3 regions of the Mesorhizobium sp. AR02 genome follow, and region 2 is predicted to be linked to each of the others. Evidence: riboswitches for the same ligand, from Rfam matches in the RefSeq annotation. Region 2 holds a riboswitch; each other region holds the start of a gene.
The links. A riboswitch is a leader RNA that binds a small molecule or an ion and turns the genes downstream of it on or off. The one in region 2 is predicted to bind thiamine pyrophosphate.
Positions count from the first base shown of each region.

Region 1: linked by a shared signal. The riboswitch ahead of thiC (phosphomethylpyrimidine synthase ThiC) and the one ahead of DBIPINDM_RS30925 (Ykof family thiamine-binding protein) in region 2 are both predicted to bind thiamine pyrophosphate.
Region 3: linked by a shared signal. The riboswitch ahead of thiC (phosphomethylpyrimidine synthase ThiC) and the one ahead of DBIPINDM_RS30925 (Ykof family thiamine-binding protein) in region 2 are both predicted to bind thiamine pyrophosphate.

Region 1 covers NZ_CP080531.1:1,073,402-1,083,502, forward strand. The annotation lists gene DBIPINDM_RS09645 (aspartate ammonia-lyase) at 1-947, shown strand, start outside; gene hisN (histidinol-phosphatase) at 1,035-1,868, shown strand; gene DBIPINDM_RS09655 (MFS transporter) at 1,984-3,072, shown strand; gene DBIPINDM_RS09660 (TIM barrel protein) at 3,069-3,836, shown strand; TPP riboswitch at 4,014-4,129, shown strand; gene thiC (phosphomethylpyrimidine synthase ThiC) at 4,234-6,069, shown strand; gene thiO (glycine oxidase ThiO) at 6,066-7,064, shown strand; gene thiS (sulfur carrier protein ThiS) at 7,033-7,230, shown strand; gene DBIPINDM_RS09680 (thiazole synthase) at 7,234-8,007, shown strand; gene DBIPINDM_RS09685 (thiamine phosphate synthase) at 8,004-8,609, shown strand; gene DBIPINDM_RS09690 (hydroxymethylpyrimidine/phosphomethylpyrimidine kinase) at 8,600-9,361, shown strand.
Region 2 covers NZ_CP080531.1:5,509,024-5,519,124, forward strand. The annotation lists partial or broken gene DBIPINDM_RS30885 (IS1595 family transposase) at 251-431, opposite strand; gene DBIPINDM_RS30890 (hypothetical protein) at 454-855, shown strand; gene DBIPINDM_RS30895 (hypothetical protein) at 848-1,180, shown strand; gene DBIPINDM_RS30900 (GNAT family N-acetyltransferase) at 1,351-1,821, shown strand; gene DBIPINDM_RS30905 (hypothetical protein) at 1,921-2,628, opposite strand; gene DBIPINDM_RS30910 (glycosyltransferase family 39 protein) at 2,827-4,374, shown strand; gene msrA (peptide-methionine (S)-S-oxide reductase MsrA) at 4,546-5,064, shown strand; gene DBIPINDM_RS30920 (formyltransferase family protein) at 5,450-6,427, shown strand; TPP riboswitch at 6,488-6,601, shown strand; gene DBIPINDM_RS30925 (Ykof family thiamine-binding protein) at 6,592-7,200, shown strand; gene DBIPINDM_RS30930 (ABC transporter permease) at 7,244-8,062, shown strand; gene DBIPINDM_RS30935 (ABC transporter ATP-binding protein) at 8,059-8,826, shown strand; gene DBIPINDM_RS30940 (ABC transporter substrate-binding protein) at 8,819-9,835, shown strand; gene DBIPINDM_RS30945 (methyltransferase family protein) at 10,008-10,101, shown strand, end outside.
Region 3 covers NZ_CP080530.1:666,959-677,059, forward strand. The annotation lists gene ltrA (group II intron reverse transcriptase/maturase) at 222-1,604, shown strand; gene DBIPINDM_RS03045 (LexA family protein) at 1,685-1,963, shown strand; partial or broken gene DBIPINDM_RS03050 (SAM-dependent methyltransferase) at 2,097-2,344, shown strand; gene DBIPINDM_RS03055 (hydroxymethylpyrimidine/phosphomethylpyrimidine kinase) at 2,935-3,705, opposite strand; gene DBIPINDM_RS03060 (thiamine phosphate synthase) at 3,696-4,301, opposite strand; gene DBIPINDM_RS03065 (thiazole synthase) at 4,298-5,071, opposite strand; gene thiS (sulfur carrier protein ThiS) at 5,075-5,272, opposite strand; gene thiO (glycine oxidase ThiO) at 5,241-6,293, opposite strand; partial or broken gene thiC (phosphomethylpyrimidine synthase ThiC) at 6,267-8,072, opposite strand; TPP riboswitch at 8,176-8,292, opposite strand; gene queE (7-carboxy-7-deazaguanine synthase QueE) at 8,426-9,163, opposite strand; gene queD (6-carboxytetrahydropterin synthase QueD) at 9,160-9,516, opposite strand; gene queC (7-cyano-7-deazaguanine synthase QueC) at 9,516-10,101, opposite strand, start outside.

The DNA of each region.
Region 1 (10,101 bases), 3.0 Mb from region 2:
CTGCCCCCGAACTGATCGACGCGTTGTGGGCGCTCATAGGCGCGTTCGAATCGAAGGCGTTGGAGTTCGCCCACATTCTCAAGCTGGGTCGCACGCAATTGCAGGATGCAGTTCCGATGACCTTGGGTCAGGAATTCGGTGCCTTCGCGATCACGGTCCGCGAGGACATCGACCGCCTTCGGGAGGCAATGGACCTGCTGCGTGAGATCAATCTCGGAGGCACGGCAATTGGCACCGGCATCACAGCGGATCCGGGCTATCAAAGGGTCGTTGTTGCGGAACTTGAGGCTGTTGCCGCCACGCGACTGAAGCCGGCTGCAAACCTTATTGAAGCCGGCTGGGACACTGGTGCCTTTGTCCACTTTTCCGCGGTTCTGAAACGGGTAGCTGTGAAGCTGTCGAAGATTTCCAATGATCTACGGCTGCTTTCTTCCGGACCTCGCGGCGGTATTGGAGAAGTGCGGTTGCCTGCCGTCCAGCCAGGATCCTCGATCATGCCCGGCAAGGTGAATCCGGTAATCCCTGAGGTTGTGAACCAGGTTGCCTTCCATGTGATTGGACAAGACGTCACTGTGACGCTCGCAGCCGAAGCTGGACAGCTGCGGCTTAATGCCTTCGAGCCGATTATCGTATTCAGCTTGATGCAATCCATTCGTCTACTTACCAACGCGGCCCGGGTCCTGGAGACCCGCTGTGTGGCCGACATCAAGGCCGACGAAGCGGCCTGTGGAAGGCACCTCCTATCCGGAACTGCACTGGCCACCGCTCTGGTCCCGGTCCTTGGATATGAACGCTCGGCGGAGCTCGTCGAGGCGATCTTGGCAAGCGGCAAAACCCTACGAGAGCTGCTTATCCAGGCAGATGACCTGTCGCCTGATCTCATCGACGACATACTGAACGCCGAGGAAATGACCCGGCCATCGCGAGCACGGAAGGCAAAGACGTGACCGCCTCCTGCGGCGACCGGGCTCAATCCAGGTTTAGACGAAGACCAGCAAGTCGCAACCAAAACACACTTTGACAGGATCGTGCTCATGTCGAACGAACCCCTCCCATCCCTAGAGTTCTTCCTCACATTGGTCGAGGCCGCGAGCCGTATCACTCTCCCTAGATTTCGGACTCGATTGGCTGCTGACGCAAAGTTCAAGGCTGGCGTCAAGTTCGACCCGGTGACCGACGCGGACCGAGAAGCTGAAATCGCCATTCGCGAAATGATCAGCTCAACCTATCCGGATCATTCGATACTCGGTGAAGAATTCGGCACAACGGGGCGCGGACCCATACAATGGGTCATAGATCCGATCGACGGAACAAAACCATACCTGTGCGGCATCCCTGTATGGGGAACACTCATAGGGCTCACAGTAGCCGGCCGAGCCGTACGCGGAATAATGAGCCAACCTTATACAGGTGAATTCTTCTGGGGCGACGAGTCTGAGGCATTCTGCGAGAGTGCCCGCGGGAGATCAAAGCTGCGCACAAGTAGTGTTCGGGTCCTACCCGACGCCATCTGCCATACGACCTCGCCAGAGCCTTTCGCCCGGCGCTCAGACCGAGGTTTTGCAAAGCTCTCCTCAGCAGCCAAATTCACCCGATACGGAGGGGAGTGCTACGCATTTGCGATGCTGGCTGCCGGCCAGATCGATTTGTGCGTCGAACCATCAATGCAGCCGTATGACATCGTGCCGCTCATTCCAATCATTGAATCGGCCGGCGGCATTGTTACACGCTTCGACGGCGGTCGCGCTGAGCGGGGCGGCAGAATACTGGCGTCAGCCAATCGGTCACTCCACGAAGCTGCGCTGGAAATGCTCAACGATGCCGAGCTCGGCGCGACGCAAACAACCCAAGATATTTCAGTGAGTTAACATCTTGAATGCGGATGCTTACCTTGATCGATCGAAACGAGTAGGCGCGCGAGAGCGGTGGGCTACTTATGTTGCCTTTCTCAGCACAGGGGCACTCGTCGCGGCTTGGGCGCCATTGGTCCCGTTCGCCAAATCCCGGCTGGGCATTGATGACGGACAGCTTGGCATCCTTTTGCTGTTCCTTGGCGGCGGCTCGCTGGTCGGAATGCCCTTGACTGGTCTTCTAACGGCACGCTTCGGATACCGTCTGATCATAATTTGCGGAACGCTTGTGGCGGCTGCGGTCCTGCCGATCCTGGCCGCAGGCATGAGCGTTCTCGGGATGGCGGTTGCCCTTGCGGTATTCGGCGCCGCGATCGGGGCCATCGATGTGGCAATGAATGTCCAGGCCGTCATTGTCCAGAAGCGGATGGGGCTTTCCCTGATGTCCGGCTTTCATGCCTGTTACAGCATTGGGGGAACTATCGGAGCGGGCGGGCTAAGCGCATTGCTCAAACTGGGAGCTAGCCCGCTCCAAGCATGCTTGGCCTTAGGAATTCTGATGTTTGTCGCCGTGTCCTCGCGGGCAATGGGCTTCATCCCCCTCGCCAACGATGGGGGCAAAACCACTCCGCTGTTTGTTGTCCCAAGGCCACTGGTTCTGTTTATTGGACTTTTCTCCGCGCTAGTGTTCATGGCAGAGGGAGCGGTGCTCGACTGGAGCGGCGTGTTCCTGTTGCAATATCGCGGCGCCGAGCCTTATGCGGCGGGATCTGGTTACGCCGCTTTTGCCGTGGCGATTACGGGAGGACGGCTTATCGGCGACCGACTTGTCGATGCGGTGGGAGGTCGTCGCGTGCTCTTAGGGGGCGGACTGATCTCGGCAATTGGCTTCGTGGTGGTTTTGGCGCTCCCTTCGCAACTGTTTGCATTGTGCGGGTTCATGCTTGTTGGCTTCGGCGCCGCAAACATCATCCCGCTCATGTTCAAAGCTGCCGGAGTGCAGACGTCAATGCCGGCAAACCTTGCAGTCGCCACCGTCACCACGCTGGCTTATGGCGGCCACATGCTCGGACCGGCTTTTATCGGGTTGGTCGCACATTTCCTGGATTTGCGCGTTGCCTTTGCCATGCTGGCGACGACTATGGTCTTTGTCGCCTTTGCGGGTCGCGCGGTACTGGCCGACAGTAGCCGTGGCGGCCAAGAAGCTGTGAACCAGCTATGAAACTTTCCGCTTGCATAGAATGGCTTTACGCCCCTGAAACAGCAAATTTCGCAGATCGTATATGGCTTGCACGGCAAAGCGGCCTGGCGGCCGTCGAATTCTGGAGGTGGACTGATAAGGATCTTGACAGTATCGATCTTGCGCTGCAGGCCACCGAGATGGAACTAAGCAGCATCGTAGCTGAACCTATGATTTCGCTGACCGATATCCGAAACCAGAGCATTTTTCTCGAAGGTCTCAGACGTTCGATTGCCACAGCAAGGAGGCTTGGCGCCCCAGTGCTTATCGCCCAGGCGGGCGATGAGCTTTCTGATGTCTCCCGACATGATCAAAAGAAGGCGCTTGTCGAAACATTGAATCTTGCCGGCGAAATGCTGAAGGGAAGCGGCGTTCGTATTGGTCTTGAACCACTCAACACACTGATAGATCACCCCGGATACTTCCTGCCTTCGACGGTCGAAGCCCTGGAGATCGCTGCCGCAACCGGGCGCCCAGAGATCGGGATCGTTTACGACATCTACCATTCTGCCGTTATGGGCGAAGAAACCGAAGTTGTTATCGGCGGCAATATTGATCGCGTCTTCCACATTCATATTGCCGATCATCCCGGGCGCAACGAACCAGGGACTGGTGGTATCGATCTGAAGAAGCGGTTGGACTGGCTTCTCGCCCGAGGTTACAGCGGTTTCATCGGACTGGAGTATAGACCGGTTGCTCCAACGTCCAAATCAGTCGACGCTTGTCGAAGAGTGCTATCTCAATGAGAGGTGAAATTCTTTAATAAATTCGCTGGTTTGGCCGGACTTAGTGGTTTTGAGAGCGGTTGACCAGATTCTTCTGCCGCACCACGCTTCAGCCTTTCCGCACGACTTGATTGGCGACCGATCAGCGCCGCGGGCCAAATGCGCTTGACAAAATAGCGCCGGCCCGTTCAATTCGGCGCATTCACCAGGGGGGGTCCCGGCAAGGGGCTGAGATACTGCTGGCTTTCGCGGCGCAGTGACCCGTTGAACCTGATCCAGTTCATACTGGCGTAGGGACGGTGCAAGCGCTTTGCGGGAGTTCACGCCCGAAGACCTGTTTTCCAAGCAGGGCGGCCAAAGCGTCTCATCCTTCCGGTACAGAACTGGGTCTCCAATGCATGAGCAAAGGAGCCTCAAGATGAATGCCCTCACCCCAGCCGTCTCAACGGGACCGCTGCCCGCCTCACGGAAGATCCACAAGTCCGGCGTCCTCCATCCGCACATCAAGGTGCCGATGCGCGAAATCTCTGTCCATCCGACCGCCGGCGAGCCGCCCGTCACCGTCTACGATCCGTCCGGCCCCTATACCGACCCGACGGTCGAAACCAGCATCGAAAAGGGCCTTGCCCGGCTTCGCCACGAATGGATTACGGCACGCGGCGATGTCGAAGCCTATGACGGCCGCCACGTCCGGCCGGAAGACAATGGATTTGCGGCTGGCGAGCGGCTGACGCCAGAATTTCCGGTCCGCAACCGGCCGCTCAGGGCCAGATCAGGCAAGGCAGTGACCCAGCTCGCCTACGCGCGCGCCGGCATCGTCACACCCGAAATGGAGTTCGTCGCCATCCGTGAGAACCTCGGCCGCGAGATCGTCCGCGGCAAGCTGCAACGCGACGGCGAAGCCTTCGGCGCGGCGCTCCCCGATTTCGTCACGCCCGAATTCGTGCGCGATGAGGTGGCGCGAGGGCGGGCGATCATTCCCGCCAACATTAACCACCCGGAGAGCGAACCGATGATCATCGGCCGCAATTTCCTGGTCAAGATCAATGCCAATATCGGCAACTCCGCTGTCACCTCCTCGATGGCCGAAGAGGTCGAAAAAATGGTGTGGGCGATCCGCTGGGGCGCCGATACGGTGATGGACCTCTCGACCGGCCGCAACATCCACAACATCCGCGACTGGATCGTGCGCAACGCGCCGGTGCCGATCGGCACAGTGCCGCTTTACCAGGCGCTCGAGAAGGTCGGCGGCATCGCCGAGGATCTGAGCTGGGAGGTCTACCGCGACACGCTGATCGAACAGGCCGAACAGGGCGTCGACTATTTCACCATCCACGCCGGCGTGCGGCTGCACTACATCCCGCTGACCGTCGACCGGGTCACGGGCATCGTCTCGCGCGGCGGCTCGATCATGGCCAAATGGTGCCTGCACCATCACCGGGAAAGCTTCCTTTACGAGCATTTCGCGGAGATCTGCGACATCTGCCGCGCCTATGACGTGTCCTTCTCGCTCGGCGACGGTCTTCGTCCCGGCTCGATCGCCGACGCCAATGACGCAGCACAATTCGCCGAGCTGGAAACGCTCGGCGAGCTGACGCAGATCGCCTGGGCCAAGGATTGCCAGGTGATGATCGAGGGGCCCGGCCACGTGCCGATGCACAAGATCAAGGAGAACATGGACAAGCAGCTCGCTGTCTGCGGCGAGGCGCCCTTCTACACGCTTGGACCGCTGACGACCGACATCGCGCCGGGCTATGACCACATCACCTCCGGCATCGGCGCGGCCATGATCGGCTGGTTCGGCACCGCCATGCTCTGCTACGTCACGCCCAAGGAGCATCTCGGCCTTCCCGATCGCAACGACGTCAAGATTGGCGTGATCACCTACAAGATCGCCGCCCATGCCGCCGACCTGGCGAAGGGCCATCCGGCCGCGAAAGTCAGGGATGATGCCCTTTCCCGCGCGCGCTTCGAGTTCCGCTGGGAGGACCAGTTCAACCTGTCTCTCGACCCCGAAACCGCGCGGTCCTTCCACGACCAGACCTTGCCCAAGGAGGCGCACAAGCTGGCGCACTTCTGCTCGATGTGCGGACCGAAATTCTGTTCCATGCGTATTTCTCACGACATCCGCGCCGAGGCACAGAAAGAGGGCATGGCGGCGATGGCGGCGAAATACCGCGAGGGCGGCGATCTCTACATGCCAGCTGGCGAGACCGACGCACCGCTCATGCCAGAGGCGCCGGAACCGTCATGAGGGTGTTGGTCAAAGGGGCCGGCGTCGCCGGCCTCACCGCCGCCTTCGAGCTCGCCGCCCGCGGCGCGACGGTCACAGTCGCCGAGACCCGGCATGGCATCTGTGGCAACGCATCGTGGTTCGCCGGCGGCATGCTGGCGCCATGGTGCGAGCGTGAAAGCGCCGAGCAGCCTGTGCTGGATCTCGGATGCGACGCTGCCGACTGGTGGGATGCGGTGCTGCCGGGTCAGGTGACACGCGCCGGAACACTGGTCGTGGCCGCGCCGCGCGAGGCGGGCGAGCTTGACCGGTTCGCCAGCCGCACGTCCGGCCATCGGCGTGTCGATGAAGATGAGATTGCGCTCCTGGAACCCGACCTCGCCGGCCGCTTCAGGCGCGGACTGTTCTTCCCCGATGAGGCTCATCTCGACCCGCGGCACGCGATGGCGGCACTTCATGACAGGCTCGCTGCCATGGGTGTCGAATTCCGCTTCGGCGCCGATGCCCGGCACATTTCCGGTTTCGATCGCCGGATCGACTGCACGGGGATGGCGGCAGAAGACGACGGCCTGCGCGGCGTGCGCGGCGAGATGCTGATCCTGCGCACGCCGGACATTTCGCTGTCACGCCCGGTCCGGCTGCTGCATCCGCGCTTTCCGCTCTATGTGGTGCCGCGTACCGATCACCGTTTCATGGTTGGCGCGACGATGATCGAAAGCCAGTCCACAGGACCGGTCACGGCGCGTTCGATGATGGAGCTTTTGGGCGCGGCCTATGCTCTTCATCCGGCCTTCGGTGAGGCTGGCATCATTGAGACCGGCGCCGGCGTCCGTCCGGCCTTTCCCGACAATCTGCCGCGTGTCGAGGAATGTGGAAGCACCGTCGCGATCAACGGGCTCTATCGCCATGGTTTTCTTCTCGCCCCCGCCATGGCGCGCCAGGCGGCCGACCTGGTTTTCAATCAAGGAACCAAGGAGCTTGCGCATGAAACTGATGGTCAACGGCGAAGCGCATGAGGTTGCCGCCACCACACTGGCCGAGCTGCTTGCCGCGCTCGACTATGAGGGCGATTGGCTGGCAACGGCCGTCAACAACGATCTCGTGCACAAAGCCAACCGGGCAGTATTCCAGTTGAGTGACGGCGACCGGATCGAAATCCTCTCGCCCATGCAGGGAGGCTAGACCTTGTTCGATCTTTTCGGAACGAAGCTTGCCTCCCGCCTGCTTCTCGGCACCGCTCAATATCCGTCGCCGGCCATCCTTGCCGATGTGGTCAAAGTGTCGGGCACGTCGGTAGTGACGGTCTCGTTGCGGCGTGAGATGGCGGGCGGCAAGGCCGGCGAAAAATTCTGGTCGTTGATCCGCTCGCTGGATCTCAGAATCCTGCCCAACACTGCAGGCTGTCACTCCGTCAAGGAAGCGGTCACGACCGCAAAAATGGCGCGTGAGGTCTTCGGTACGAACTGGATCAAGCTCGAAGTGATCGGCAACCACGACACGTTACAACCAGACGTGTTCGGCTTGGTCGAAGCCGCCCACATCCTGTGCGAGGACGGTTTTGCGGTTTTCCCCTATACCACCGACGACCTTGTTGTCGCCGAGCGGCTGCTTGCGGCGGGCTGCAAAGTCTTGATGCCATGGTGCGCACCGATCGGTTCCGCCCTCGGGCCGGTCAACATCATGGCGTTGCGCTCGATGCGCGGACATTTCCCTGGCGTCCCGCTGATTGTGGATGCGGGGCTCGGACGGCCGTCGCATGCGGCCACCGTCATGGAACTCGGCTTTGACGCGGTGCTGCTGAACACGGCGGTCGCCAGGGCGGCCGATCCGGTCGGCATGGCGCGTGCGTTCGGCAAGGCGGTCGAGGCCGGCCATGAAGCTTTCAACTCGGGAATGCTCGAACCGCGCGACGTCGCCGTGCCATCGACGCCGACAATTGGCAGGGCCGTTTTTTCATGAAGCTCGATCCCTTCTACCTGATCGTCGACAGCGCTGCCTGGATCGAACGGCTGGTGCCGCTTGGCGTCAAGCTGGTGCAGCTTCGCATCAAGACCTTGGATGAGGCCGGGTTGCGCGCAGAGATTCGCAAGGCAAAGGCCTTGTGCGCCCAGCACCACTGCCAGCTCATAGTCAACGACCATTGGCGCCTGGCAATCGAGGAAGGCTGCGACTTCGTCCATCTCGGCCAGGAGGATTTGCAAACCGCCGACCTCTTGGCGATTCGGGCAGCTGGCCTAAGGCTCGGACTGAGCACGCATGATCATATCGAACTGGAAACGGCGATGGCCGCCCAGCCCGACTACATCGCGCTCGGCCCCATCTACCCGACCATCCTGAAGAAGATGAAATGGGCCCCGCAAGGCGTCGAACGGATCAACGAGTGGAAGCGCCGGGTAGCACCGATTCCTCTGGTCGCCATTGGTGGCCTCAACCCGGACAGGCTCGACGGCGCCTTTGCGGCCGGTGCGGACAGCGCGGCGGTGGTCACCGACATCACATTGAATGCCGATCCCCAAGCGCGCACGAGAGAATGGATCGAAAAGACAGACCGATGGCGCTGAGGCGAGACCCGCATGTGCTTGTCGTCGGTGGCTCGGACTCCAGCGGGGGTGCCGGAATTGCGCGCGATATCGAGACGATCTCTTCGATTGGCGTGCGCACCTGCCTAGCTGTCACCGCGCTAACGGTGCAGACGCACGACGCCGTCATGGAAATCCATCATTCGCAACCCAGTCTGGTGGCCGATCAGATGCGCGCCGCGCTGCAGGCCAACGAGGTGGCGGCCATCAAGATCGGCATGCTGGCAACGGCCGAGATCATCGATGCCGTTGCCGCAGTGCTGCGCGAAAATCCGCAGGTGCCGGCAATCCTCGACCCCGTGCTCGCCTCGACCTCAGGCCGGGCGCTGCTGGAAGCAGGTGCCATCGCCGTCATGAAGCGCAATCTGATGCCGCTTTGCCGTCTTGTCACACCCAATCTCATCGAGCTGGCGCTCCTGGTTGGCTCGGAACTGGCGGTGGATGAGGACGGCGCACTGTTGCAAGGCCAGGAATTGCTGGCCGCCGGAGCGCAGGCCCTGCTGATCAAGGGCGGCCATGCATCGGGACCTCGATCAACCGATATTCTGTTGCGCTCCGATCAGGAACCTATCCGCGTCGACATGCCCCGCCTTGCCGCGTCGATGCGCGGGACTGGCTGCATGCTGGCCAGCGCGATTGCGGCGCATCTGGCGAATGCGAGATCACTCGAATACGGCGTGCGCTCAAGCAAGCTGTTTGTTTTCGAGAAACTCCGGAAGAATGCAGCCGAATGACCGGGGCTTTATGGTCCAGTCGATCGGCCCACGGGTAACCGCTCTCCCGCCAAGCGAACGTCCGTGTTTCGACACCTCAGCCGTTGAATGACTGACATGGCCGCCGATTTGCACGCCATAGTACGCCGCAGCCCTCTGCGAGACTGAACGGGATTTACTTCCGAAGCAACGACATGTCAGATCAGCCAAACGGTCAGAAAGGAGTGGAGGAAATGGTCGACATCATCTGACGTGCATCGAAAAACGGACATCGTGAGAGCAGCCGTTTCTACGCTGCGACCTCAGTTCCCTACTCCCACTCGATTGTTTTTAACCCAGCTAGGTCATTGATCTAGCTGGGTTTTTTCTTGCTTGCGGCACCGAAAGCCGACTCACATGGTCCGTCAAAAAGTTACGCTTTTGATTTTAAAGGGAAATAGGTAGCACATTAATGGCGACTGTCTGGCCCCTAGGTGAGCCTCGAAACCGCCGGCCTCGAGCAACGTCCTCACGCAATGTCGACTCGCCTTGATGTTCTGGATCGTTACCTCAAGTCAGGCTGAAGTTCTTTATCCCGAAAAGAATTGGTGGGCCCGGAGGGACGTCGTCTTATCAACAAAATCAAACAGTTAGCGGATGGTTCGCCACACCATATCCTTCGTATGTTCTCGTATGGTCTGGCGAACCAAAGGACAACAAGGAGGGATGAACCCGTCTATCAACTTCTCAACCACTGCGCACACACCTGTTCTTTCGGCGCG
Region 2 (10,101 bases):
GTTTACGGCAGTTTTCACTGTTGTAAACTGGCCCGACACGGCGCTTCGACCAATCTTGATCTTGCTCATGCGTATCACCTCCTTCCTCGGGCAGTGGCCCGCCATTAGAGGCGTGCCCGTGAGGTGTGGTGACGGCCGAATCACAAGACCGGGAAAATAATGATGAAACATTTATTCGGTGTCGAGTCGGTGTTTCTTTCGCAAGTGGAGAGATTCGCGCCTTCTGCTTAGGAGTAACAGGCTTCACCAAGATCTGCCGATAGGTGATTCGCGTATCGCGAGCCACGCGAAGCAAATTGTCAGCGCGTTCTGCATCCGAGATTTTCAGGACGGCGCGGCGGTTATAAACAAAATTCGAACTCGACCAAGTAGCGGTGCAAATGAGCTCCGCCGCAATGCTGATTGACGTCGATCATCCCACGCTTGACTATACCAGCCTTCAAGAGACGAGCCATGCCACGATACGCCACCATCATCACCGACGATGACGGCCGCGAAGTCGTCAGCGCCATTGGCGCGTTCGAGGGCGCCGCACCCCAGCCGCGTCTCGGCCGGATCGAGCCGGTTGCGCCGGGCGTGCTGATCGGCATGGTGCGGGATGCGGGTGGGGGCTTCTGTTTCCCACAGCCAACCATCGACAGCCAATCCGTCGGCCTCGTCATGGCACGCCTCAGAGCGCGGACCGGCGCGGCAAGGCCCGCCGGTGCGGCGAAGCCTGCAGGGGTGACGAAGCCGAAGCGCACCAAGAGGGCCAGGAAGAAAACCGCTCGCTCGAAGAAGCCGGCCAGATCGGCGCTGCCGAAGGCGGCGGCTTCCGTTGGCGATGCAGACGCCCCGGGTCGCGACAATGGTTGATGAAGCCGCCGCCGGGCCGGCACGTCGCACGGCAAGGCCGGCAAGGCGCAAGCCCGCCCGCGAGGCGGTTGCGCAAAAACCCCGTCCGAAGCGGACGAAAAAGACGCTGGGCGATGATTTCCTCGCCGCCGTACGCGCCGATTTCCGGGCGCATGGCGCCGGCGTCATCGCCGAGGTGCGGGCCGACAAGCCGGACCAGTATCTGAAGATCGTGCTTTCGGTGCTGCCCAAGGATTTTGATGTTTCCATCAACCAACTGGACGCCTTTTCGGATATTCTGTTCGAGGTGATCGTGCGGAAGTTCAGGGCAGCTTCCGAGGAATAGCTCCGAGCCTTGCCCTGCGTCCGCGCGCCTGACGGCTCGATCGAGCCAAAGCCCGCCTCGGCTCACGCCGGGCGGGCTTTTTTGCGTTTGTGGCTCCTGACCGGCCGCTGCTATATCCCGGAGCAAGGCTGCCGAACTCGCGGCGGCATTGATCCAGCCTGGGCTTGCAGATGCAGATTGAACGATATGACGGGGACCGCGACGTATTGCTGCCGCTGTTTACCCTTGCCGACGATTCTCCCATGCAGGTTTCCAGCTATATCGATGAGGGCGAGGTGCTGGTCGCGCGCGATGGCAACAGGATCGTTGGCCATGTGCAGCTCATCGAGACAGGCGAGGGCGGGGTCTTCGAACTCAAGAGCCTGGCGGTCCGTCCGGCAAGGCAGAGCGAGGGGTTGGGGCGTGCCCTTGTCGCGGCGGCAATCACCCGCTGTCGCGAGCGCTACGGCCGGCGCCTGATCGTTTCGACCGCGGCGGCCGATATCGGCAATCTGCGATTTTACCAGAGACAGGGCTTTCGGATGTATCGCATCGTGCAGGATGCGTTCGGGCCATCGACCGGTTATCCCGAAGGCTCGGCTGTGAATGGCATTCCGCTGCGCGACCAGGTGGTCTTCGAACGCGACCTCGGCGCGGATTGAGGGTGAGGATCGTCCGCCCGCGCTCCAGCTTCGGGACAGTCGCAGACTATCCAATAGCCCGCTCCGGCTCGCCGGGCGGGCTATTTTGCGTTTCTAGGCCTAGGCCAGGATGTTGACGGCGCGGGCCGCGACCAGTGCGATCGTCAGCAGCGAGATCATCGCTTCGGCCATCATCAAAAGCTTGGCGCGCTGGGAGAGCGGCAAGGTGTCGGTCGGCGAAAACGCCGTCGCATTGGTGAAAGCGAGGAAGAAATAGTCGACGAAGCCAGGCAGCCAGTCGCGGATCTCGCGGTCGTTCAAAGTCATTTGCGGGAACAGGAAATCGGATTGGGCTCGTTTGACGAGGCCGCAGGTCGGCGGCCCGCCGCGGTCGGTGCTCCAGAACCACAAGGCAAAGACGATGACATTGGTGACCCAGATGTTGAGCGCGTCGATCAGCAACGTCTCGCCGCTGGAGCCGGCATGGCCCGCCAGCAAGGCGCGCACCAGGAACACCAGCGATCCGCAATTCATGATGCTGACGACGCCGGTCATCACCAGCGCCGTCCTGCGGATCATGACGCGAAACCGGCCGACCAGGTACCAGTGCTCTTCCTCGACCGCTTTCTGGGTGGCGACCTGCGTCCAGGCGGTGGCGACGGACAGAGGCACGAGCAGGGCAGCCTCCAGCGCCGGCGCCAGCCAGCGGGGGCCGAACGAAAGATCGTTGATCACCAGGAGCTGCAAACAGATGATGACGAGGACAGCCGCACGCGCCAGCCAGAAGTCGAGCGCGCGGTGGTGGATGACGGCATGCTGGTGACGCATCGAATATCCGGGATGTTCAGACAGGATCAGATGTGCGGGTTGTTCTGCCGGGGGAGGGCAACGGAGCGTCGAAATTCCCGCTCAATCTTGGTCTTGCAATGGCCTGCAAGTATACTTTTTCGTAAGCTTTGACGTTGGGGCTGTTCGGCAAACCGGACGATGTGGTTTAAGCGCCGCATGGTCGGAATAGATGACTCCATGGATCGTTGGGTGCCGGCGGGGCTGCCTGCCAGCCGCCTCGACCCGTCATCTGTCTGGTCCAGCCTGCTTCGTCATCCCTGGCATTTGCTGGCGCTTTTGTGCCTGGTGCAGATCCTTTGCTGGACGATGGTGCCGGCACTTGTCGATACGGCACCGCCCGGCGATGTCGTGGAAGGCTTCATGTGGGGCCGCGAATGGGTGCTGTTGACCTACAAGCATCCGCAACTCCCCGGTTGGCTGCTCGAGACCAGCCATCTTCTGACCGGATCGTTTCGCTGGCCGCAATATCTGCTGGCCCAGCTGACGATCTCGGCGACCTTCGTCCTGGTCTATCTGCTCGCCCGTGACATGCTCGGGCAACGCCGTGCGCTGGCTGCCGTGCTTTTGATGCCGTCTGTCTATTTCTTCGGCTGGCCGACCCCGCAATTCAATCATGATTATGCGCAGATGCCGTTCTGGGCGGCGATTTGCTGGCTGCTCTGGCGCGCCGGCCGGGGTGGTGGGCCGGGCTGGTGGCTGGCGCTCGGATTGGTGTCGGGCGTCGGGCTCTACGCCAAGTTCTCCACCGGCCTGCTGCTTGTCTTCGGCGCTCTCTGGCTGTTGTCCGATTCACGTGCACGCAGCCGGCTGGCGACGCCTTGGCCGTGGCTTGGCTTTGCCGTTTTTCTAGCGGTGGCTGCGCCGCTGGCCGTTCAGCTCTACCGCATCGACTTCCTGCCGCTGACCTATTTTGCCGACCGCGACGCGTGGGTGACCGAACACCGGGCGCGCCTTTACTACATCGGTGTCCAACTGGCCGGGCTCTCCGGCTTCCTATTGGTGCTGGCGATATCAGGGCTGCTGCGGCGCTCGCCCGCTCCCGAAGCACCTGTCGAACGCGGCATTCTGGTCTATCTCGTGTGGATGGGGCTCGGGCCGGCGATCCTGATCATGGTGGCCTCGTTGTTCACCGGCACCGGCGAAGCCTGGGGCGCGCCGATGTACAATCTTGTCGGCGTCGTCGTGCTTGCCTTGCTCGGTCATCGGCTCGGCGCCGTCGAGATGCGAAGGCTGGCGATCTGTGCCTTCATCTGCATCGTTACCATGTCAGGCGCCTATGCGGCTATCCGCTGGACAGACTGCAATGTGTGGGGGCGCATGGGCCCCGTCTGCTGGCCGGCGCGGCCTATCTCGGACGAGGCCGAGGCGGTCTGGCACGCGGCGGCGCCTGGCCGGCTCGACATTGTCGGCGGCGATACCCAATTGGCGATGCTGGCGGGCCTCAATGCCTATGACATGCCGTCGATCTTCACCGACCTCGATATGCGGTTCGCGCCCTGGATCACCAGGCAGCGGTTGCGTGACCATGGCATGCTGATGGTTTGGTCGGGCCATGGCGTGCCGCCGCAGCTGCGGGCATGGCTGGGCAACCTCCCGGTCAAGACCGTTCTTTTCAACTGGTCGCGCAAGGCGCCGCCTGTGCCAATCAGCTTTGCCGCCATTCCGCCCGGCACCCGGTATCTGCCGCTTGCCGCCGACAGCCGGACCCGGCATCCGCGCAACTGAAGCGGTTCGATCCCTTAGCCGCGTCGTGATATCTTTCGCGTATGGCCGCGTTTACACGCGACTGGACGAAGCGGACGACAATGCCCATTTATTGGGAAATCCAATTTTGTCTGCGCAATTCCGGACGGGAAACCGCTCCATAGCTGGAATTGCCTTTTGAGGAGACGTGACATGGCGACTTCGACCGAACGCGCAGTGCTTGCCGGTGGCTGTTTCTGGGGCATGCAGGATCTGATACGGCGCTATCCCGGCGTCATCTCCACCCGTGTCGGCTATAGCGGCGGCGACGTACCCAACGCCACCTACCGCAACCACGGCACCCATGCCGAAGCCATCGAGATCAATTTCGATCCGGCCGTGATCAGCTATCGCACTCTGCTGGAGCGCTTTTTCCAGATCCACGATCCGACGACGCGCAACCGCCAGGGCAACGATGTCGGGATGAGCTACCGTTCGGCGATCTACTATACCAGCGACGAGCAAAGGCGCGTCGCCGAAGACACCATCGCCGATGTCGATGCCTCCGGCCTGTGGCCCGGCAAGGTCGTCACCGAGGTTGCGCCGGCCGGTGCCTTCTGGGAAGCCGAGCCCGAGCATCAGGATTATCTGGAGAAATATCCCAACGGCTATACCTGCCATTTCGTCAGGCCGGGCTGGAAACTGCCGGTTCGCGAGAAGGCCGTCTCATAAGGTTTGCGGATCATTTTCGAGAAGCAAGGCGGCATAATTCCTGTGACTGCGTGAATACCAACTGTCAGCCGCCGCCTGGCGATTGACAGTTGATGGCGTTGCTGGCCAACTGCACATGCTGATTTGCTTCAGGAGATACGCATGAAGAAAATCTATGAGAAGCCACTTCTGGTGAAAGGCGGACGGCTTTCCGATGTCACCGCCACGGTGCCGTCTTCAATTGTCAAGGCTCCCTGACCGACGGACTTACTTTGCAAACCCTGTCAGGCCCGCCCGATGAGGCTGGCTTGCCGTCTGAACGCCCCCCGATGGGGATCGGCTTGATGTGCGCCTTGAACGGCCGGCGCTTTTGAGCCCGCAGACCGGGTCGGGCCGGCTTTCCGCCGTGTTCGTGCTCGACATCACCCATTACACCGGGCCGCTGCTGTCAGGATGGCTTGAAGCAGGCCATCTCATCCACGCGATTGTCGTGCCGGCGTTCCGTCAACGCGAGAAACATTTCAGCACCGGCAATTTTCGCCGAAGACTGAGACGCAGATTGCTGCTCAAACGCTATATCGGCAACACGCCGGCAAGGCTGATCGAATTTGGCCGGCCCTATGATTGGGGCACACTCGGCAGCCAGTTGTCGGAGGGCAAAGCCGATGTGTTGATCTGCTTTGCGTTTCCGGCCCTTATTCCACCGGACTTGCTCGGTGCTTTCCCGAAAGGCGGGCTCAATCTTCATCCAGCGTTGTTGCCCAACTATCGGGGCCCGCACCCTATCCATCGCCTGGCCGTGGACGGCCAGCACGCCGTTCATGGTGGTGTGACGCTGCACAAGATGTCCGCCAGTTTCGATGATGGCGACATTCTCGGGCAGGTGTCGTTTTCGGAGGCGGACTGGGTATCGCTGCGGGCCTTGATCGACAGCGTCGCGAGCGCGATGCGCACGCTGGTGAGCGAGGCGGCGCCCGCCTACTGCAAAGGCGGCCTTTCGGGGATGCGGCAGCCGGCCGGTGATTTCGTCTGGGCGCGGCTTGAGCCGGCCCACACAATGATCTCGTCGGCCATGTCAATCAAGCATGTTGCCCTGATGTGGCATGTGCTGGGCACTCTTCCAGGCATCTATCTGGATGTCGCTGGGTGCAAGGTCAGGCTGGGGTTCCAGATCAGGCGGCTGGGTCCGCCGACCGGACAAGTGCCAGTCAGACGATGGGGGAGCGTGGAGTTCGATCTTGCCGATGGCAGGGTCCGGTATCTCACCTATAGCCGCCTGCTCAAACGGCTCGTGAAAGTGCACGCCACGTTTGCGCGCTCTCCAGTTAGAAAGTCGTCCCCTGAAATGCGGCTTTTCGGCAAGGTGGAAGATGGGCAGATTTGAGAGCTGGCGCAGTGCGCTGAAAAAACGGCTTCCCCTTCGGTTCGAATGATGCTTTAACGCGCCCATCCACAGGGGTGCTCCGTACGGTCGGGGCTGAGACGGGGGCGGCAAGCCCACAGACCCTAGAAGCTGATCTGGGTAATACCAGCGGAGCGAGGCGGGCGATGTTTTCAGGCGCACAGATTTCCCTATATCCCATGGCCGACGATTTCGTCGGCGTCATCCTGGGCGCGCTTGGCGCGCTCGATCCCTACCGGGACAGGCTGAGGATCGAGACCGACGACATCTCGACCTTGCTGGTCGGGCCACCCGAAGTGTTGTTCCCGGCGCTGCGCGACCTGTTCGTGGCGGCGGCGCAGAGCGGCAAGCATTGCGTGCTGTCGGCGGCCATTTCGCGCGGCTGCCCGGGCGAGCCGGACGATCCGATCTGCCGCTCCGACGCGTTTGGCGGACCTGTCGGGCCGCTCGGCCCACGCAAGGAAGCCGCCATCACCGCAGTACGCAATGCTGCTGCCACCGGCCAGCCGGCGGCGGCGCAATTCTCGCTCTACGTGATGGGCACCGGCAACCATATGGACGAGATCTATGGCTGCATCGATTTCCTGAAACAGTCCGGCGTCTACGATCGCTCCAAGAACTTCTGCACCAAACTGCGCGGCGATACCGGCGCGATCTTTTCGGCGCTGAACGAAGCCTTCTGCCGCTTCGGCCCGGGCGCCGGCCACGTAACCCTTGACGTCACGGTTTCCGCCAACAGCCCCACCGCTGTCTGAACAGAACGCGTTTTCCATACGCGGCCGTCAAGGTTGTCCTCTCGTGGTCTCATCGTCATCCAGCCGCCCGCGCCAGCTCGCGGGCCTCTTCGCCAAGGCGGCACCGGCCGTGTTGTCGGTTGGGCTACTGCTCGCGGCCTGGGAACTCTACGCAAATCATTCCGGCATCAAGCCGACGGTTCTGCCGGCGCCCTCACGCGTTTTCGAGCAGGCGATGCTCAATCGTGAGGCGCTGATCGACAACGCCATCCCCACCATCCGCGCCACGCTGATCGGCTTTGCCTGCTCGCTCGGTGCCGCCTTCGCGCTGTCGATGCTGGTCGACTTTTTCCAGCCGTTGCGACGTGCGCTGTTTCCCGTCTTCATCGTCAGCCAGACCTTGCCGCTGGTGGCGATCGCGCCGCTGGTGGTGCTGTGGTTCGGCTTCGGGCTGGCCCCCAAGATCATGCTGGTGGCACTGGTCACCTTCTTCCCGATGCTGGTGGCTCTGGTGCAGGGCTACGAGGCGACCGAGGCCGAGATCGGCCAGATGCTGCGCGCCATGGGGGCAGGGCGCTGGCGCGTCTTCGTGCTGGCGCGGCTGCCTTCGGCACTGCCCTATTTCTTCGCCGGTCTGCGGATCTCCATCACCTATGCCGTGGTCGGCGCCATCTTCGCCGAATATGCCGGCGCGGCCAAAGGGTTGGGCATCTACATGCTCAACGCCAAGAACAATTTCCGCTCCGATCTGGTGCTGGCCGCCGTCGGTGTCAGTGCCGCACTCACTCTCGTCCTGTTCGGGCTGACGGTGCTCTTGCAGCGCCTCGCCATGCCCTGGGAGCGGGCCGACCGGCAGCTGGCAGGGAAGGCGGCGCGGCAATGAGCCGGCTCGAGTTGCGGCATGTGCGCAAGGCGTTTGGCGGGCTCGACGTGCTCGCCGACATTTCGCTCAGCGTCAGCGCAGGCGAATTCGTCTCGATCCTCGGACCTTCGGGCGCCGGCAAGTCGACGCTGTTCCAGCTTTTGACGGGGGCGGAGCACGGCGAAGGCAAGATGTTCTTCGACGGCGTGCCGCTCGACGATCATGGCAGGCATTTTGCGTTCATGCCGCAACGCGACGCACTGATGCCGTGGCGGCGCATCCTCGACAACGCGACGCTCGGGCTCGAGGTGCAAGGCGTCAGGCGCAAGGCGGCGCGGGCGCGCGTCGCGCCGCTGTTTGCCGAGTTCGGGCTTGCCGGTTTCGAGCGGCATTTTCCGGCCCAGCTTTCAGGCGGTATGCGCCAGCGCGCGGCGCTTTTGCGCACGGTGGTGCAGGAGCGCGACATGCTTTTGCTCGACGAGCCGTTCGGCGCGCTCGACGCGCTGACCCGCGCGGCCATGCAGCGCTGGCTCGAACAGATGTGGCGGTATCATCGCTGGACGGCGCTGCTGATCACGCATGATGTGCGCGAGGCCGTGTTCCTGTCCGACCGCATCTACGTTCTGTCGGCGCGCCCGGCCCGTGTCTTGCGGGAAATCAGGGTGCCGTTGCCGCGCCCGCGCGATCCGACCGGCGCTGCCGCGCAGCAGGCCAGCGCACTCGAGGCCGAGATCCTCGACATCTTGCTCAACCCTCAACCATCCAAAGGACATGACCATGACTGACTTGACGCGCCGGCAGGCCTTGCTGCTCACCCTTGCCAGCGGCCTTCCGCTGGTTGTCGGATCGAGCCGCTCCTTCGCAGCAACGCAAAAAGTCACCGTCGCGCTGGACTGGACGGTCAATACCAACCACATCGGGCTGTTCGTCGCGCGCGACAAGGGGTTTTATCGCGAGGCCGGCCTCGAGGTCGACATTCTGCCCTACAGCGATACCGGCGCTGGCACGCTGGTCGCCAACCGCGTCGCCGATTTCGGCATCAACGGCACCATCAGCCTGTTCACCCAGAAGACCGCCGGTGCCGATTTGAAGGCCGTCTATGCCGTGGTGCAGTCCGAAACCGGCCGCGTGGTCTTCAACGCGGCGCGCAGCGAGATCAAAAGCCCGAGGGACCTTGACGGCCTGACCTATGGCGGTTTCGGCAGCGCCTGGGAAAACGCGCTGATCTCGACCATCATCCGCCACGACGGCGGCAAGGGCAATTTCGAAACAGTGACGCTCGGCACCTCCGCCTATGAAGCGCTGGCCAACGGCTCGGTCGACTTCACGCTCGAGGTTGCGACCTGGGAGGGCATCGAGGCCGAACTCAAAGGCGTCAAGCAGCGCAGCTTCGTCTATGCCGACTACGGCGTGCCCGACGAGCACACGACGCTGATCTCGTCGAGCGAAGCCTATCTCCAGGCAAACCCGGCACTGGCGTCGGCCTTCGTCCAGGCAACGCGGCGCGGCTATCAGTTCACCGTCGATCATCCCAGGGAAGCCGCCGCGCTGTTGATCGCCGCCAACAAGGATGCCTTGACCAATCCGGCATTGATCGAGGCGTCGCTGAAAGCGCTGATCGACGGGCACTATCTGCGCGCGGAAAACGGCGCCATCGGCACGATGGATCCGGCCAAGATGGACGCGATCGGCGACTATCTCTTCACCGCCGGCATTTTGCGCGATGCCGACGGCGAAGTCCTGACGCAACGCCCTGATTTCTCGAGGTATTTCGCAAATCTGAACTTGGGATGAGGCTGGATGCGCATGGGCCGGTGGTAGACGGTGCGCTAGATTGAGTCGGCATCCGGGGCGCGTCCTGCCCCGCATGCTTTCCGAGCCGTTACCCCGTTTGGTGCCGATCCGATCTTGCCGGTTAACGGCCCGGCAATGGTTGCATGCAATGGTCCCTTGAGGGATCATCGGGGTGCTTGCCTTGCTCACGTCAAAAAGTGAAGCGTTTTCGCATAACAATGAGGGCGGATTTTTCTCCGCCGCGCGAAGGCGCGACACGCTGGTCG
Region 3 (10,101 bases), on a different replicon from region 2:
TTACCTGGGGAGGCCTGCGTCATGTTCCGACTTCGGAACTGAGGGAACCGCAAGGTGACCTGACCGTGATGCAGGAGTCAGCAGAGGGCATAGTAGGTGATGCTGTCGGTAAGGCTAGTGAGGCACTCCAAGGCCGAAAGGCGGAGCAAATGGATAGGCCGAGCCGGAAACGATGATCGAAGGCCCGAACGACTGGAAGTGGCAAGTAGGACTGGCAACTCATGAGTGGAAAGCGGCAGAAGACCCAGTGTTCACTGGCCCTGGCACCGAGGGATCGGGGTGAAGCCCCTGTCAACGGTTACCAAGGGGCCGAACCACTCGTGGCGAAGTCGGCACCCGAAAGCCCGGTTTGGACAGAACAGCTAATGGAGACGGTATGTAGCCGAGAGAATCTGGAAACAGCGTGGAAACGCGTTCGAAGCAACAAGGGTAGCCCAGGCGTGGATGGGATGACCATCGACGATGCCAAGGGCTACCTGCGTGAGCACTGGCCAAGCATCCGGTCTCGATTGCTTGAGGGAACCTATCAGCCGCAGCCGGTCAAGCGGGTCGAAATCCCCAAGCCGGACGGCGGGGTCAGAAAACTCGGCGTACCTTGCGTCGTCGACAGACTGATCCAGCAAGCCATGCTGCAGGTCCTCCAAGAGCAGTGGGACCCGACGTTCTCGGAGCACAGCTACGGCTTCCGCCCGGGACGCTCCGCCCATCAGGCAGTAGCCCAAGCGCAATGCTACATTGCCGAGGGTTACAGCTACGTGGTTGACCTCGACCTCGAAAGATTTTTCGACCGGGTTAATCACGATAGCCTGATGGCGCGCGTTGCCGCCAGGGTGTCCGATAAGCGTGCGCTCAAACTCATCCGTGCATTCCTCAATGCGGGGGTGATGGAGGACGGCCTGGTCCGTCCGGTGGACGAGGGGACCCCGCAAGGCGGCCCGCTCTCGCCCCTCCTAAGCAACCTCCTGCTCGACGATCTCGACAAGGAACTGACCCAACGTGGCCACCGTTTTTGCCGCTACGCCGACGACTGCAACATCTATGTTCGCAGCCGCCGCGCTGGCGAACGGGTCATGGCTTCCGTCAGCCGGTTCCTGACCAAGAAGCTGCGGCTGAAGGTCAACGAGGAAAAGAGCGCTGTGGCGCGACCGGAGGTGCGGAAGTTCCTGGGGTTCAGCATCTCGAATGACGGGAGCGAGCGGCGCATCGCGCCGAAGGCCCTCGACAAATTCAAGACGCTGATCCGGGACATGACACGCAGGACACGGGGGATCAGTCTGCCGCAGTTGATCAAAGAGCTGAAGCCATACCTCATCGGATGGCGCGGTTACTTCGGCTTCTGCCAGACCCCACGGGTGCTTACGAACTTGGAAGCGTGGATCCGCCGAAGACTACGCATGTATCTCTGGCGGCAATGGGGGAACGGGCACAACCGCTTCAAGGAACTGCGCCATCGTGGCGTCCCAAAGTTCAGTGCTGCGGCTGCCGCCGGTTCGCCGACGGAATTCTGGCGCATGTCAGGACACCCGGCGGTCCAACAGGCCCTGCGCAACCATTACTTCGAGTCTCTCGGCCTCCCTCGACTCCATGTCTCTGCCCAAGCTTAATCCGATCGAACCGCCGTGGTACGGACCCGTATGCCCGGTGGTGTGGGAGGGGTGGCGTCGCGAGGCGTCCCCCTATCCCGATCAATCAATTGCTTGACCGAAAGACGCCGGCGCCGACAGTACGGTTCACCGCCAAACAAGGCCAGTACCTCGCCTTCATCTGGGCCTATTCGCAGATCAATCGCCGCGCTCCGGCGGAGGCGGACTTCCAGCGCTACTTCAGGGTCACCGCACCGTCAGTCCATCAGATGCTCAAGACCCTCAACCAACTCGGCTTGATCGACAAGCAGCCCGGTGTCGCTCGCAGCATCCAGTTGCTCGTCCCGCCACAGGACCTGCCCATTCTCGGCGTAGACTAACCCGTCACAATCACTGCGACGGTACACTAGCCGTCTATTGCGACAGCACCGCTGTCGGCGGTCTCCAGTCTGGCAAGGGGATAGAGTGCGTCGTCAAAATGACCCAGACAAATAGCAGGAGCAGGGAGCAGATATGGTCTTTCGATTGAAGGAGCGCCTCGCCAGGAAGTTTGAAGAAGAAGTGCAATTCTTCAAGGGCTGGCAGAAGGACAAGAAACGAGTGGGCGCGCTCATGCCAACGTCATTCATGCCGCGCGTCGTATGGCAAGCGTTATCAATCCGGCATCCGGATTGCCGGTTCTTGAGCTGGGCGCAGTGACAGGCGTCATCACCAAGGCAATCCTGGAAAGGGGCATCAAGCCGCGTCAGCTGATTGCGCTTTTGTTGCCGCCTCCGCTTTGCGGAGGCGGCTATGCCTTTTAGCGCACACTCATTTGCTCCGGATTTCGCCCTGCGGACAATTGACAGCGAAGCCACCGCCCCCTCGAAAATCTCGCGACGGCGTCTCGATGCCGGGACCGGCCTGCCATTTTTGGGAGGCGATCCGCGCAGGTGTCTGACGCAAACGATGCCAGCCCGTCCCTGACCATATCATAGCCATCGCCCTCTTTCAGCTGCCCGAGCCTCCCGACAGCCGGATCAATGATGACGATCCCCTGGAGAATATTCTTCTTTGAAGAGCGTGACGGTCTGCGCCGTCTTGTGGTGCCTCAGCTTGTACGATGGCCTCCTGGCCTTCCGTGCAACGCAAGTGATGAGGTTCAGTCACTCTACCGTGCAATGGCGTTCGGAAATACGACAGGCGAACCACAATAGTCATGTTTAGGCTGAAGACTTTTCAGCGGACCGTGAAAAAAGGAAACGCGAGTTCTTCCGCTCCTTCAGAGGCCCCTCGAACTCGCTTTCTTTGGAGAAGGGAGATCGCTCGTCAGACGCTCCCATGTGGTGGTCGGCAAACCGCCGCAAAACGGTCATTCGCTGTTTTCGGCTGCATGTTTCCGGAGCTTCTCGAACACGAACAGCTTGCCTTCGCGCACGCTATCTTGAAGCGATCTCGCATTGGCCAGATGCGCCGCAATCGCGCTGGCAAGCATGCAACCCGTCCCGCGCATCGATGAGATCAGGCGCGGTGTGTCGAAGCGGATTGGTTCTTGATCGAAGCGCAACAGAACATCGGTTGATCGATGTCCCGATGCGTGGCCGCCCTTGATCAGCAGGGCCTGCGCTGCAGCGTTCAGCAATTCCTGGCCTTGCAACACTGCGCCGTCCTCATCCACCGCCAGTTCCGAGCCAACAAGGAGCGCCAACTCGATGAGATTGGGTGTAACAATACAGCAAAGTGGCATCAGATCCTGCTTCATGACGGCGATGGCGCCGGCTTCCAGAAGCGTCCGGCCTGATGTCGACGCCAGCACCGGGTCCAGTATTACCGGCACGTGCGGATTTTCACGCAGCACTGTGGCAACGGCCACGATGATCTCGGCCGTTGCGAGCATGCCAATCTTGATGGCCGCCACCTTGTTGGCCTGCAGCGCCGCCCGCATCTGATCGGCTACCAGACCGAGTTGCAAAGGATGGATCGCCGTGACGGCTTGGTGCGTCTGCACAGTCAGCGCGGTGACGGCAAGGCAGGTGCGCACGCCTATGGAGGAGATCGTCTCGATGTCGCGCGCAATTCCAGCACCGCCGCTGGAATCCGATCCACCTACAACAAGCACGTGAGGCTCACGCCTCAGCGCCATTGGCCTGTCTTTTCGATCCATTCCCGCGTGCGCGCCTCAGGGTCGTCGTTCAGCGTGATGTCGGTGACCACCGCGGCGCTGTCGGCGCCAGCCGCGAAGACACCGTTGAGCCGGTCAGGGTTGAGGCCGCCTATGGCGACCAGAGGAATCGACGTGACCCGGCGCTTCCACTCGCTGATCCGTTCGACCCCTTGCGGCGCCCATTTCATCTTCTTCAGGGTGGTCGGGTAGACGGGGCCGAGCGCGATATAGTCGGGCTCGGCGGCCATCGCCGTTTCCAGTTCGATATCATCATGTGAGCTCAGTCCGAGCCTCACGTCGGCTGCCCGTATTGCCAAGCGGTCGGCGGTCTGGAGATCCTCCTGGCCGAGATGAACGAAGTCGCAGCCTTCCTCGATCGCCAGCCGCCAGTAATCATTGATGATCAGCTGGCAGTGGTGCTTGGCGCATGAAGCCTTCGCCTTGCGGATCTGCGCGCGCAACCCGGCTTCATCCATGGTCTTGATGCGAAGCTGCATCAGCTTGACTCCGAGCGGCACCAGCCGCTCGACCCAGGCAGCGCTGTCGACGATCAGGTAGAAAGGATCGAGCGTCATGAAAACACCGCCTTGCCGATTGTCGGCGTCGATGGCACGGCGACGTCGCGCGGTTCGAGCATTCCCGAACTGAAAGCTTCACGACCGGCCTCGACCGCCTTGCTGAACGCGCGCGCCATGCCGACCGGATCAGCCGCCTTGGCAACCGCCGTGTTCAGGAGCACGGCGTCAAAGCCGAGTTCCATGACGGTGGCCGCATGCGACGGCCGTCCGAGCCCCGCGTCCACAATCAGTGGGACATCCGGGAAGTGTCCGCGCATCGAGCGCAGCGCCATGATGTTGACCGGCCCGAGCGCGGAACCGATCGGCGCGCACCACGGCATCAAGACCTTGCAGCCCGCCTCCAGCAGCCGCTCGGCGACGACAAGGTCATCGGTGGTATAGGGGAATACATCAAAACCGTCCTCGCACAGGAGGCGGGCGGCTTCGACCAGGCCGAACACGTCCGGTTGTAGCGTGTCGTGGTTGCCGATCACTTCGAGCTTGATCCAGGTCGTACCGAAGACCTCACGCGCCATTTTCGCGGTCGTGACCGCTTCCTTGACAGAATGGCAGCCAGCGGTGTTGGGCAGGATTTTTACGCCGAGCGAGCGGATCAATGACCAGAATTGTTCGCCGGCCCTGCCGCCTGCCATTTCACGGCGCAACGAGACGGTCACCACCGACGTGCCCGACGCCTTGACTGCATCGGCAAGGATGGCCGGCGACGGATATTGAGCGGTGCCGAGAAACAGGCGTGACGCAAGCTCGGTCCCATAAAGCTCGAACATGGTCTAACCGCCTTGCATGGGCGAGAGGATTTCGATCTGGTCGCCGTCGCTCAACTGGAACTCCGCCCGGTTGGCTTTGTGCACCAGGTCGCTGTTGACGGCCGTTGCCAGCCAATCGCCCTCATAGTCTAGCGCGGCAAGCAGCTCCGCCAGCGTGGTGGCGGCAACCTCATGCGCTTCGCCGTTGACCATCAGTTTCATGCGCAAGCTCCTTGGTTCCTTGATTGAAAACCAGGTCGGCCGCCTGGCGCGCCATGGCGGGGGCGAGAAGAAAACCATGGCGATAGAGCCCGTTGATCGCGACGGTGCTTCCACATTCCTCGACACGCGGCAGATTGTCGGGAAAGGCCGGACGGACGCCGGCGCCGGTCTCAATGATGCCAGCCTCACCGAAGGCCGGATGAAGAGCATAGGCCGCGCCCAAAAGCTCCATCATCGAACGCGCCGTGACCGGTCCTGTGGACTGGCTTTCGATCATCGTCGCGCCAACCATGAAACGGTGATCGGTACGCGGCACCACATAGAGCGGAAAGCGCGGATGCAGCAGCCGGACCGGGCGTGACAGCGAAATGTCCGGCGTGCGCAGGATCAGCATCTCGCCGCGCACGCCGCGCAGGCCGTCGTCTTCTGCCGCCATCCCCGTGCAGTCGATCCGGCGATCGAAACCGGAAATGTGCCGGGCATCGGCGCCGAAGCGGAATTCGACACCCATGGCAGCGAGCCTGTCATGAAGTGCCGCCATCGCGTGCCGCGGGTCGAGATGAGCCTCATCGGGGAAGAACAGTCCGCGCCTGAAGCGGCCGGCGAGGTCGGGTTCCAGGAGCGCAATCTCATCTTCATCGACACGCCGATGGCCGGACGTGCGGCTGGCGAACCGGTCAAGCTCGCCCGCCTCGCGCGGCGCGGCCACGACCAGTGTTCCGGCGCGTGTCACCTGACCCGGCAGCACCGCATCCCACCAGTCGGCAGCGTCGCATCCGAGATCCAGCACAGGCTGCTCGGCGCTTTCACGCTCGCACCATGGCGCCAGCATGCCGCCGGCGAACCACGATGCGTTGCCACAGATGCCATGCCGGGTCTCGGCGACTGTGACCGTCGCGCCGCGGGCGGCGAGCTCGAAGGCGGCGGTGAGGCCGGCGACGCCGGCCCCTTTGACCAACACCCTCATGACGGTTACCGGCGCCTCTGGCATGAGCGGTGCGTCGGTCTCGCCAGCTGGCATGTAGAGATCGCCGCCCTCGCGGTATTTCGCCGCCATCGCCGCCATGCCCTCTTTCTGTGCCTCGGCGCGGATGTCGTGAGAAATACGCATGGAACAGAATTTCGGTCCGCACATCGAGCAGAAGTGCGCCAGCTTGTGCGCCTCCTTGGGCAAGGTCTGGTCGTGGAAGGACCGCGCGGTTTCGGGGTCGAGAGACAGGTTGAACTGGTCCTCCCAGCGGAACTCGAAGCGCGCGCGGGAAAGGGCATCATCCCTGACTTTCGCGGCCGGATGGCCCTTCGCCAGGTCGGCGGCATGGGCGGCGATCTTGTAGGTGATCACGCCAATCTTGACGTCGTTGCGATCGGGAAGGCCGAGATGCTCCTTGGGCGTGACGTAGCAGAGCATGGCGGTGCCGAACCAGCCGATCATGGCCGCGCCGATGCCGGAGGTGATGTGGTCATAGCCCGGCGCGATGTCGGTCGTCAGCGGTCCAAGCGTGTAGAAGGGCGCCTCGCCGCAGACGGCGAGCTGCTTTTCCATGTTCTCCTTGATCTTGTGCATCGGCACGTGGCCGGGGCCTTCGATCATTACCTGGCAATCCTTCGCCCAGGCGATCTGCGTCAGCTCGCCGAGCGTTTCCAGCTCGGCGAATTGTGCTGCGTCATTGGCGTCGGCGATCGAGCCGGGACGAAGACCGTCGCCGAGCGAGAAGGACACGTCATAGGCGCGGCAGATGTCGCAGATCTCCGCGAAATGCTCGTAAAGGAAGCTTTCCCGGTGATGGTGCAGGCACCATTTGGCCATGATCGAGCCGCCGCGCGAGACGATGCCCGTGACCCGGTCGACGGTCAGCGGGATGTAGTGCAGCCGCACGCCGGCGTGGATGGTGAAATAGTCGACGCCCTGTTCGGCCTGTTCGATCAGCGTGTCGCGGTAGACCTCCCAGCTCAGATCCTCGGCGATGCCGCCGACCTTCTCGAGCGCCTGGTAAAGCGGCACTGTGCCGATCGGCACCGGCGCGTTGCGCACGATCCAGTCGCGGATGTTGTGGATGTTGCGGCCGGTCGAGAGGTCCATCACCGTATCGGCGCCCCAGCGGATCGCCCACACCATTTTTTCGACCTCTTCGGCCATCGAGGAGGTGACAGCGGAGTTGCCGATATTGGCATTGATCTTGACCAGGAAATTGCGGCCGATGATCATCGGTTCGCTCTCCGGGTGGTTAATGTTGGCGGGAATGATCGCCCGCCCTCGCGCCACCTCATCGCGCACGAATTCGGGCGTGACGAAATCGGGGAGCGCCGCGCCGAAGGCTTCGCCGTCGCGTTGCAGCTTGCCGCGGACGATCTCGCGGCCGAGGTTCTCACGGATGGCGACGAACTCCATTTCGGGTGTGACGATGCCGGCGCGCGCGTAGGCGAGCTGGGTCACTGCCTTGCCTGATCTGGCCCTGAGCGGCCGGTTGCGGACCGGAAATTCTGGCGTCAGCCGCTCGCCAGCCGCAAATCCATTGTCTTCCGGCCGGACGTGGCGGCCGTCATAGGCTTCGACATCGCCGCGTGCCGTAATCCATTCGTGGCGAAGCCGGGCAAGGCCCTTTTCGATGCTGGTTTCGACCGTCGGGTCGGTATAGGGGCCGGACGGATCGTAGACGGTGACGGGCGGCTCGCCGGCGGTCGGATGGACAGAGATTTCGCGCATCGGCACCCTGATCTGCGGATGGAGGACGCCGGGCTTGTGGATTTTCCGTGAGGCGGGCAGTGGTCCCGTCGACACGGTGGGGGTGAGGGCATTCATCTTGATGCTCCTTTGCTCATGCATTGGAGACCCAGTTCTGTGCCGGAAGGATGAAAAGACGCTTCTGTCGCCCTGCCGAAACAGGACCTCGGGCGTAAACTCCCGCAAAGCGCTTGCACCGTCCCTACGCCAGTATGAACTGGATCAGGTTCAACGGGTCACTGCGCCGCGAAAGCCAGCAGTATCTCAGCCCCTTGCCGGGACTCCCCTGGTGAATGCGCCGAATTGAACGGGCCAGCGCTACTTTGTCAAGCGCCTTCGGCCCGCGGCGGTGATCAGCTACAATCTCACCCAATTGGGTGAGATTGCTATAGATGTCTGTCTGCTCGTCGTCGGCAATCCTTCCGCCTGGGCTAGACGCCCCGTTTGTTTCCCCACAGCAGAACATGAAGCTGGGGCAGTACACGCGCCTCGAACCACCTGTCACGGGTTACCTTTTCGACCAGCCATTCCATGCGTTTCATCACACCGGCCATGTCGATGGACGCGTCTTCGTTACCGGGACGCGGCGGCGTGTGGTTGCCGGGCTGCAGATAGACGGGTAATTGCGGGTAGCGCGCCGCGGCGTCCTTGGCGTAGGCATAGTCATCATCGTCGAAGACGACGAGCTTGAGCGCCATCTGTGGCTTGTCCAGCGCCGCCTCGACGCAGGCGTCGAACGCGGCCCAATCCGTCGTCATTTCGCTTGAGGGCGGCTTGGGGCTGAGCACCAGCACGTCGAGATCCGTGAACCATTCCTTAGGCACCGAGCCTTGGGTTTCCAACGCAAAGCGGTAGCCCTCACCATGCCCGCGGTCGATCAGCGGTCCAAGCGGCTGGATGGCCGGATTGCCGCCCGACAGCGACACCATCACCGGCTGACCGCCGGAAAGCGCGATGACCTTTTGCCAGACCGCGTCGGCAGACATCATCTCCCAATCATGGCGGAAGCGACTGTCCACTGCATGCAGGCTGTCGCACCACGAACAGCGATAATCGCACCCACCCGTTCTTACGAACACCGTCGGCAAGCCGATCAGTATCCCTTCGCCCTGAATGGTCGGCCCAAAAATCTCGCTGACGCGGATTCCGGGATGCAACGCGCACGTCATGGCCGGTATTCCGCCCAGGTTTTCGGCGTCTCGCTCACCCGCACGGCGGAGGTTTGTGGTAGCCGCAACTTGCACCAGTCGTGGAAGTGTCTGGCCAGACATTCCGCCGTGACACGGTCATGCCCCAGAACGTCGTTAAGATGGCGATGGTCGAACGTCCCATCGATGTAGTGCTTGAGCGCCGACAGGTCTTGGTAGTCGCGCACAAAGCCATGTTCGTCCAGCTCGCCCCCTGAAAGTTCCACGACGACAATGTAGTTGTGGCCGTGTAGACGCGCGCACTGATGGTCTGGTGGCAGGGAGGTGAGCTGATGCGAGGCCGAGAAGTGGAACTCCTTGGTAATGCGGAACATCACGCGCTCCTTGTCTGGATAGCGTGGAGCCAGAAGTCGGCGTCCTCATAATCTGTCGCGTCGGTGATGCGGGCCAGATCGAATGCTTCGCGCCGTTCGACGCATGTCCCGCAGCGGCCGCAATGACGTGCGCCGCCCTTGTAGCAGGACCACGTCGCCTCGAACGGTGTGGCGTACTTAGCCCCCTCGCTGACGATGTCGGCCTTCGACATATTCACATAGGGAGCGTAAAGGCGGATATCGGCATAGCCTGCGAGCGCATGGTTTTGCATCGTCTGAAAGGCGTCGATAAAAGCGGGCCGGCAATCGGGATAGATGAAATGATCGCCGCCGTGGACGGCAGTGGCCACCGCATCCGCCTTCTGCGCGGCGGCAACCCCGAAGGCGATGGCCAGCATGATGGCGTTCCTATTCGGCACCACCGTGATCCTCATGGAGTCTTCGGCATAGTGCCCGTCGGGTACGTCCGCATCATCGGTCAGCGCCGAGCCACTCAGGTTCCGGCCGACATCGCGGATATCGACGATCTGGTGAGGAACACCCAGCCGCTTCGCGCAGATAGAGGCAAAGCCGAGTTCTTTTTTG